4 regions of the Streptomyces sp. NPDC029674 genome follow, and region 4 is predicted to be linked to each of the others. Evidence: riboswitches for the same ligand, from Rfam matches in the RefSeq annotation. Region 4 holds a riboswitch; each other region holds the start of a gene.
The links. Region 4 has a riboswitch for cyclic di-AMP ahead of ACI2L3_RS05885 (M23 family metallopeptidase). Riboswitches for the same ligand answer to the same signal wherever they lie in the genome.
Positions count from the first base shown of each region.

Region 1: another riboswitch for cyclic di-AMP. It lies ahead of ACI2L3_RS09955 (transglycosylase family protein); the one in region 4 lies ahead of ACI2L3_RS05885 (M23 family metallopeptidase).
Region 2: another riboswitch for cyclic di-AMP. It lies ahead of ACI2L3_RS16435 (NlpC/P60 family protein); the one in region 4 lies ahead of ACI2L3_RS05885 (M23 family metallopeptidase).
Region 3: another riboswitch for cyclic di-AMP. It lies ahead of ACI2L3_RS27950 (M23 family metallopeptidase); the one in region 4 lies ahead of ACI2L3_RS05885 (M23 family metallopeptidase).

Region 1 covers NZ_JBJDPY010000003.1:562,424-564,615, reverse strand. The annotation lists gene eno (phosphopyruvate hydratase) at 1-299, opposite strand, end outside; gene ACI2L3_RS09955 (transglycosylase family protein) at 621-1,343, opposite strand; cyclic di-AMP (ydaO/yuaA leader) riboswitch at 1,348-1,495, opposite strand; gene ACI2L3_RS09950 (transglycosylase family protein) at 1,691-2,192, opposite strand, start outside.
Region 2 covers NZ_JBJDPY010000006.1:181,610-183,801, forward strand. The annotation lists gene pcrA (DNA helicase PcrA) at 1-852, opposite strand, end outside; cyclic di-AMP (ydaO/yuaA leader) riboswitch at 1,108-1,264, shown strand; gene ACI2L3_RS16435 (NlpC/P60 family protein) at 1,272-2,192, shown strand, end outside.
Region 3 covers NZ_JBJDPY010000012.1:280,562-282,753, reverse strand. The annotation lists gene ACI2L3_RS27950 (M23 family metallopeptidase) at 1-902, opposite strand, end outside; cyclic di-AMP (ydaO/yuaA leader) riboswitch at 914-1,061, opposite strand; gene ACI2L3_RS27945 (PP2C family protein-serine/threonine phosphatase) at 1,283-2,192, opposite strand, start outside.
Region 4 covers NZ_JBJDPY010000002.1:426,978-429,169, forward strand. The annotation lists gene ACI2L3_RS05880 (M16 family metallopeptidase) at 1-841, shown strand, start outside; cyclic di-AMP (ydaO/yuaA leader) riboswitch at 1,036-1,198, shown strand; gene ACI2L3_RS05885 (M23 family metallopeptidase) at 1,211-2,014, shown strand.

The sequences.
Region 1 (2,192 bases), on a different contig from region 4:
GTGGCGTCCAGGTCGAACATGGCCTGGTCGATCAGGCGCTGCTCGGTGGCGTCGTAGCCGACGAGCTCCGGGCCGATCTGCTCGATGACGGCGAGGACGGCCTTCTCGACACCCTTGCCCTGGTAACGGTTGGGGTCACCGTCACGGAGTTCGATGGCCTCGAAAGCACCGGTGGAGGCACCGGACGGAACGGCGGCACGACCGGTGCTGCCGTCGTCGAGGCCGACCTCGACCTCGACCGTGGGGTTGCCTCGGGAGTCCAGGATTTCCCGGGCTACGACGACGTCGATGGACGGCACGAGCATCTCCTTCTGGGAGTGTGACGCGTAAACACGATTACGCCGGGCCGCTTCGGCCCTGCGTCTCCTGAGCCTAACCGGCCCGGAGGCTTCGGCCAGCCGACCGCCCGTCCCCTGGGACGACACAAGGCCCAAATGGCGTGGAATCCGGGCGTAAGACCACGTTCTCTACTCGCTAGTAGCGAACATGGGGACAGTCACCGGGGGCGGACATGGCCCCGCCCCGGTGCGTACGGGGGATACACGCACCGGGGCGGGGAGCCCGTGGGGACGGGGTGGGACGGCCGTGCGTCCGCCGAGGCACGGCCGCGACCGGGTCCGTCAGCTGAGGTGCAGCTGCTGGCCGGGGTAGATGAAGTCGGCGTTGTCGATGATGTCGCCGTTGAGCTTGTAGACCTTCTGCCAGCCGCCCTTGACGTCGTGCGACTCGGCGATCTTCGACAGGGTGTCGCCCGTCTTGACCTTGTACTCGCCGTCGCCCTTCTTGACCGTCTTGCCGGTCGGGGTCTCGACGGTCTTCTTGGACTCGGTCTGCGGCGCGGGCTGCGGCTTGGGAGCGGCCTGCTTCGGCGCCTGCTGCTGCGGAGCGGCCTGCTGCTGCGTCTGCTGCGGCTGCGGCTTGCTCTGCTGCTGCGGGGCCTGCTGCTGCGAGCCGCCGCCGCTGCTGGGCGAGGCGCCCGAGAGGCCGACGCCGCAGGACGGCCAGGCGCCCTTGCCCTGGCCCGCGAGGACCTTCTCGGCGATCTCGATCTGCTGGGCCTTGGAGGCCTTGTCGGCGGTCGGCGCGTACTTCGTACCGCCGTACGCGGCCCAGGTGGAGGCGGAGAACTGCACGCCACCGTAGTAACCGTTGCCGGTGTTGATGGACCAGTTGCCACCGGACTCGCACTGGGCGACGGCGTCCCACTCGGACGTGGTGGCTGCGGAGGCCGAGCCGGCCGCCATCAGCGGGGCGGCGACGGCCGCGCCGGTCACGCCGACGAGCGTGGCGACACGGGTGGCCTTGGACGGGCGACGGTGCTTGCCCTTGCCGGAAAGCAGCATGAGTTGATCCCCTACACCGACGCCTGCGAGGTGAGCTGTCGGGTTCGGGCCGATGTGGTTGCCCGGCCGCACTTCTCGAGTGCGACTTCACCCCTAGCCGTTTCCGGCACTTACCTTGGGTCCCCCGCTCCTGCCCACGGCGCTCTTGAGCGACGACTGTTCCCGTCCGGCCGTTGGCAGGATTCGGCGTACCGACCGGCGGGGCTCACCAGTGGCGAGCGGTCACGACCGTAGCCACGCTCCCCACGGAATTTCAAAGACGATCAGGGCTTCTGAGACCCATCTCTCACTCGCGCCAATCCGGACAACAGGTGTCAAGTCCCCCGCAGACGCATCGTCAATTTCCGTTACTTTTCGCCCAGATCGAGGCTCTGACCGGGGAGAATGAGGTCCGGGTCGGCTCCGACGGTCTTCTTGTTCTCGCTGTAGAGCTCGTGCCATCCGCCGTCGACGCCCAAGTCGTCCGCGATGACCGAGAGGTTGTCGCCGGAGCGGACCGTGTACGTCCCGTCGGCGAGCTTCTCGGTGCGGTCGCCGCCGCGCGAGGCGTGCCGTCCGGGACGGTCGCCGGCGCTGTCGCTCTCGTCCGCGCGGTCGCCCCGGTGGCGGCCGGCGGAGGAGCCGTCGGAGTCCGCGGCGTCGTCGGCCGGTTCGGTCGACTTCTCGGGCGTGGGCGAAGTGGAGTCCTTGTCACCGGACTTGCGGGACTCGCCCTTGCCGTCGGCGTTCTCGGCGTTCTCGGCGTTCTCGGCGTTTTCGGCGTCGCCCTTGCCGCTGTCCTTGCCGCTCTCGCCGCCCTTGTCGTCCTTTTCGCCGGACTCGTCGTGATTCTTGTCTCGCGAATCGTCA
Region 2 (2,192 bases), on a different contig from region 4:
CTCGTCGACCATGACGTGCCGGAAACGGCGCCTGTAGTGCTCGGCGACGTCCGGGAAGGCGCGCAGCAGGTGGACCGTCGTCATGATCAGGTCGTCGAAGTCCAGCGCGTTCGCCTCGCGGAGGCGGGACTGGTACATCGCGTAGGCCTGGGCGAGGGTCTTCTCGAAACCGTCGGCCGCCTGACCGGCGAAGTCCTCCTCGTCGATCAGCTCGTTCTTCAGGTTCGAGATCTTGGCGCTGAAGGACTTCGGCGGGAACTTCTTCGGGTCGAGGTCCAGGTCGCGGCAGACCAGGGCCATGAGGCGCTTGGAGTCCGCGGCGTCGTAGATCGAGAAGGAGGAGGTGAAGCCCAGCTTCTTGTACTCGCGGCGCAGGATGCGGACGCAGGCGCTGTGGAAGGTCGAGACCCACATCGCGTTCGCCCGGGGGCCCACGAGCTGCTCGACGCGTTCCTTCATCTCGCCCGCGGCCTTGTTCGTGAAGGTGATCGCGAGAATCTGGCCGGGGTGCACGCCGCGCTCGGCGAGGAGGTACGCGATGCGGTGGGTCAGCACGCGGGTCTTGCCGGAACCGGCGCCGGCCACGATGAGCAGCGGGGAGCCGGCGTGCACGACGGCCGCGCGCTGGTTCTCGTTCAGCCCGTCGAGGAGCGACGCCGGGTCGATGACCGGGCGCGGGGCGCCGTCGCGGTAGTGCGACTCCCGGGTCATGGGCGCGTCGAACTTCCCGTCGAACAGGTCGTCCGGAATGGGCTCCGGAGCGCTGTCCTCGGGCGGCGGCGGGGGCGCTTCGTCCGCGGCCCGGGAAGGCTGCAGGTCCGCCAGGAAGCTGTCATCAAAGAGGCTGCTCATCGCCTCCCGAGTCTAGGCGGCCCCACTGACAACCCGCTGCGGGTTCCGGTCAGCCCGGGTCTTCCTACGCCCCGCCCACGGACGATCACGCTCCGCTACGCCTTTGACCGCCCGCGCCACGCCCGCGTCAGGGAACTCGTAAAGTCACGAAAATGTATCGGGCATATCGAACATCAACCTTCACAGGGACCACACGCGTTGGCTAGCGTGCCCGGCGGGCCACTCGTCCCCCCACCGGCGAACCCCGCCGGGAACGGGCGGCCTCCGCCGAGTCCGACCTGTTCGGAGCCGGGGACCCACCAGAACATTGGGGTGAATCGGTCCCGTACGAAGTACGGGACCGTAGGGCAGCCTTCCGGAACACCCGCCCGAACCCGACAGCTAACCCGGTAGGCGGTCCACGGAAGGAGTCGCCTCCCTTGGCGTCGCACCGCAAGCCGCGGACCCGTACAGCCGGCCTACGCACGGCCCCCGCCATCGGCATCACGACGGCGGCCCTCACCTCCGTCGCCCTCCTGGCACAGAGCGCGCAGGCGGCGCCCTCCGCGCCGGCCAGGCCCAGCCTCGAAGAGGTCCAGAAGAAGGTCGACGAGCTCTACCGGCAGGCCGGCGTGGCCACCCAGAAGTACAACTCGGCCAAGGAGCGCACCGACAAGCAGCGCAAGAAGGTCGACCGCCTCCTCGACGACGTGGCGAAACGCACGGACGAGCTGAACGACGCGCGCAAGGAGCTGGGCTCGTTCGCCGCCGCCCAGTACCGCACCGGCGCCGTCTCCGAGACCGCCACGATGATGCTCGCCAACGATCCGCAGGGCTACTTCGACCAGAACCACCTGGCGGACCGGCTGACCACGCGCCAGAAGAAGGCGGTCGACGACTACCAGGCGCAGCAGGCGTCGGCGACCAAGCAGCGCACGAAGGCCGCGAAGAGCCTCGAGACGCTGAGCGACTCGCGGGACGACCTCAGGACGAGCAAGCGGACCGTCCAGAAGAAGCTGGGTGACGCGCGTGAGCTGCTTTCGAAGCTGACAGCCGAGGAGAAGGCGCGGCTGGCGGAGATCGAGCGGAAGAAGAAGCTGGAGGCCAAGCGCAAGGCCGAGAAGCTGGCCCGTGAGCAGGCCGCCGAGGCGGAGCGGGAGCGCAGGGCCGAGGAGGCGGCGCAGCGGGAGAAGGAGCGGGAAGCCGGCCAGGGCTCCGGATCCGGCTCTGATTCCGGTTCCGGTTCCGACGCGGGCTCGGGTTCCGGTTCGGGCTCCGGCTCCGGATCCGGCTCGGGAAGTACTGACGGCAGCTACGCCACCAAGGCCGCGAAGGTCATCGACTTCGCGGAGGCCCAGATC
Region 3 (2,192 bases), on a different contig from region 4:
CAGACCTCCGTGCCGTCCTCGAGTTCGAGCACGGTGCGGTAGCCGTACGCGCCCGCCCAGCCGGCCTCCTTGACGGTGCCGGTGTGCACGGCCTTGAGGGGGGTACCCGTGGGAGCGGCGAAGTCCAGACCCGTGTGATGCCCGGAGGACCACATGGAACCGGCGTCACCGAAGTGCGACGTGAGGGTGTACGAGGAGGTGGGGATGGCGTAGCTCTTGGCGAGCTCGGCCCGGCGCTCGGCCTCGGCCTTCGCCTTCCGGGCCTCCTCCTCCTTCTTCTTCTTGGCGGCGGCCTTGGCGTCCGCGGCCTTCTCGGCCGCTTTCTGCTGCTCGGCGGCCTCTTCGGCGGCCTTCTTGACGGCGGCCTCCTCGGCCGCGGTCCGCACGGCGGTGTCCGCCTGGTCCTGCTGGTTCTCGGCCTGCTGCATGATGCGGGCGCGCAGCGCCTCGCCCGCGTCGGTGGTGCCCTGCTCGGCGTCGGCGGTGCTGACACCGGCGGCGGTGAGCGGTGCGGCGGCCGCGACCGTGGTCGTCTCCGGCGCGTCGTCGGCCATCAGGGAGCCGACGCCCGGCAGGGACTCGGCCTCGGGCAGCGAGTCCGCGACGGCGCCGACGCCCGGCAGGTCGGGCATGGATATGGAGACCGGCGGCTTGCCGTCCTGCGCGGTGGCGATGCCGCCCGCGCCGACGGCGGCGATGACGCCCACGCCGAGCACGGTGGAGCTGCGGGCGAGGCCGCCGCCGCTCTTCTTGTGCACGCGGTGCCTGCCGCGGACGGGACGGATGGACTCCTCGGTGGGGTTCCACTCCTCGAAGGTCTCGGTGGAGCCCTCGTCGTACGAACCGAAGTCGTCGTCATTCGGCACGTACACGGCTTGGGGGGCAGGCCGGTTGGACGCCACTGGGGCGCGCTCCTTTCCTTCCTTCTCGCCTACCGGGTTAGCTGACGGGTTCGGAGCAGGAAGGTCTCCTACGAACAGCCGGCGCGTAGGCACAGCTGCCCGATTCACCCCAAGTTGGTGGTTCCCCGGCTCCCTTGCGGGATTAGGCGCGTGCGCGCGGAGCCGCCTCGAGTGACGGCTGGGACGACCGCGCTGCGTTATCGAACGTTAATAGACAGGGGGTCCGTATTCCAAGCCGTTCCGGTTGATCGTTAACGCTCATCGGCTGTACGTACCGGGACACGAGGGTGCGGAACGGGGCGAGTTGACCCCGCCCCTCCAAACACCGGAGCTTCACATTTTCTTGACAGAGCGTCAGTTGTTATGCGGAGCGGTGTACTTCAGTCACCACCGGTGACCCCCACCTCGCCGGCGGTGGGCCGCCGCACCGCGAGCAGCGCCATGTCGTCCGTCATCGCGCCTCCGGTGTGCCGCCGCACCTCCCCCGCGAGGGCGGCGAGCAGCGCGTGCGGGCCGCCCCTGCCGGGGAAGATCCGCCCGCCGAGCCGCGTCGCCGGATCGTAGAACTCCCCCGCCGCGTCGCGCGCCTCCGACAGGCCGTCCGTGTAGAAGAGCAGCGTCGCGCCGGGCGGGAACTCCGACTCGTCCGCCCGGTCCGGCCAGACCCCGAGGTCGCCCATGCCGAGCGGCAGCGCCGGCTCGCTCGCCGACATGACGCACAGCCGCCCGTCGCCGCGCAGCAGCAGTGGCGGCGGGTGCCCGCGGTTGATGAGGCGTACGGAACCCTCGCCGTGCCGGATCTCGGCGAGGACGGCGGTGGTGAACCCCTCGAACGCGTCGAGACCGTCGCGCCGGGTGCCCTCGCGGGCGAGCGCCCGCTCCAGGCGCTGCGCCACCGCCTCCAGGGTGGCCTCCTGCTCGGCGGCCTCCCGGAAGGCACCGATGACGACGGCGACCGCCGCGACTGCGCCCATGCCCTTCCCGCGTACGTCGCCCACGATGAGCCGTACGCCGTGCGGGGTGTCCTGCACGGCGTACAGATCGCCCCCGATGAACGCGTCGGCCTGCGCGGCCTCGTACCGTGCCGCGATGTCGAGCCCGCCGATGCGCGGGTCCGGCGCGGGCAGCACGGCGCGCTGAGTGGCCTCGGAGATGGAACGGGCGATGGCGAGCCGGTCGTTGCCGCGGCGCACGACACGGTTGATCACGATCGCGAGGGCGGCGACGGTCGCCACGGTGACCACTTCGGTGACGGCCTCGACATGGCTGCTGACGCGGTTGCCGTAGTGC
Region 4 (2,192 bases):
GGGCACCGAGGAGACGGTCGCGGCCATCGATTCGGCGGCGGTGCGCGCCTTCTACGAGAAGTACGTCCGCCCCGCCACGGCCACCCTCGTCGTGGTCGGCGACCTGACCGGCACCGACCTGGACGCCGTCCTCGCGGACACCGTCGGCGCCTGGACGGGCTCCCCGGGCGAGCCGCGCCCGGTGCCGCCGGTGACCGCCGACGACCGCGGCCGCGTCGTCATCGTGGACCGCCCCGGCGCCGTCCAGACGCAGCTGCTGATCGGCCGCATCGGTCCCGACCGGCACGACCGCGTCTGGCCGGCCCAGGTCCTCGGCACGTACTGCCTGGGCGGCACCCTCACCTCGCGTCTGGACCGTGTCCTTCGCGAGGAGAAGGGATACACCTACGGTGTAAGGGCGTTCAGCCAGGTCCTGCGTTCGGCGCCGGACGGGTCGGGCGCCGCGATGCTCGCCATCAGCGGCTCCGTCGACACCCCCAACACGGGACCGGCGCTCGAGGACCTGTGGAAGGTCCTGCGGGTGCTCGCCGCCGAGGGCCTCACGGACGCCGAGCGCGACGTGGCCGTGCAGAACCTGGTGGGCGTCGCCCCGCTCAAGTACGAGATGGCGGCCTCCGTGGCGGCCACCCTCGCCGACCAGGTCGAGCAGAACCTGCCGGACGACTTCCAGGCGCAGCTGTACCGGCAGCTGGCCGCCACCGGCACCGTGGAGGCCACCGCCGCCGTCGTGAACGCCTTCCCGGAGGACCGTCTGGTGACGGTCCTCGTCGGGGACGCCGCGCAGATCGAGGAGCCCGTCAGGGCGCTCGGCATCGGCGAAGTGAGCGTGGTCACCAGCTGAGTGACAGTCAGGACCTGTGGGGCCCCGGTGACCGCTTGAGGTGCCGGGGCCCCTATATGCCCGATTTCATACGGTGGTTGCCTGTCTGCCGTGTGGCGTGCGCTACAAAATATGACTTCTGTTTGTCGATTGCAGTCGGCCCGTTTAGCGTCGACCCGGCTGTCCGTCGCGCAGTACGCCGCATCCGCGGCACCGGACAGTCATCGCCGAGTCCCCGTACGGCGCGAGCCAGGGGAGCCGGGGACCCACATGTCCCCTGGGGTGAATCGGGCACCTTGCCGCGAGGTGAGGGGTCCGTAGGAGACCTTCCTGCTCCGAACCCGTCAGCTAACCCGGTAGGCGAGAAGGAAGGAAAGGATCACCCGCCACATGGCGTTCACCCGTGCCACCGGGAAGCACCGTCGTCCGAGCCGCCTCACGCGTACCACCGCGAACGTCGCCGGCGTCGCGGCGCTCACCACCACCGGTGTCATCGGCGGCCTCGCGGCCCCCGCTCTCGCCGCCCCCGACGAGGCGGCGATGGAGCACACCGGTCTGACCCAGGCGGTCTCCGTGGGCGACTCGCTCGCCGCGAGCATCGACGCGCAGGCCGCGGCGCAGCAGCAGGCCGCCGACGACGCCGCTGCCGCCAAGCAGGCCGAAGAGGCCGCCAAGAAGAAGGCCGCCGAGGAGAAGCGCAAGGCGGAGGCCGAGGCCAAGGCGAAGGCCAAGAAGGAGCGCGAGGCCAAGGAGCGCGCCGCGCGCGAGGCCGAGCGCAAGCGCCTGAACACCTACGTCTCCCCGATCAGCGGCTCGTACGTCTCCACGGGCTACCAGACCGGCGGCGCCATGTGGTCCTCCGGCAGCCACACCGGCGTGGACTTCCACGCGGCGTCCGGCACCTCGGTCCACGCGGTCGGCTCCGGCACCGTCGTCGAGGCCGGCTGGGGCGGCGCGTACGGCAACAACGTGGTCATCAAGATGAACGACGGCACGTACACCCAGTACGGCCACATGTCGTCCCTCAGCGTCACCGTGGGCCAGGCGGTCACCCCGGGCCAGCAGATAGGCCTCTCCGGTTCCACCGGCAACTCCAGCGGCCCGCACCTCCACTTCGAGGCCCGCACCGGCGCGGAGTACGGCTCGGACATCGACCCGGTCGCCTACCTCCGCTCGCACGGCGTCAACGTCTGACGGACCCCGTACAGCTCCGAAAGCCCCGGCTCGCCCAGAGCCGGGGCTTTCGCGTTGCCGTCGTTCCGCCCCTGGCCAAAAGATATCCATGGATTCCGGCCCGCCGTCGGAAATCCCGGCGTTCTGCAATAGAGTCACTGAATGAGCGTCGGTCGACCGCGTTTCGCGGGGATTAAGG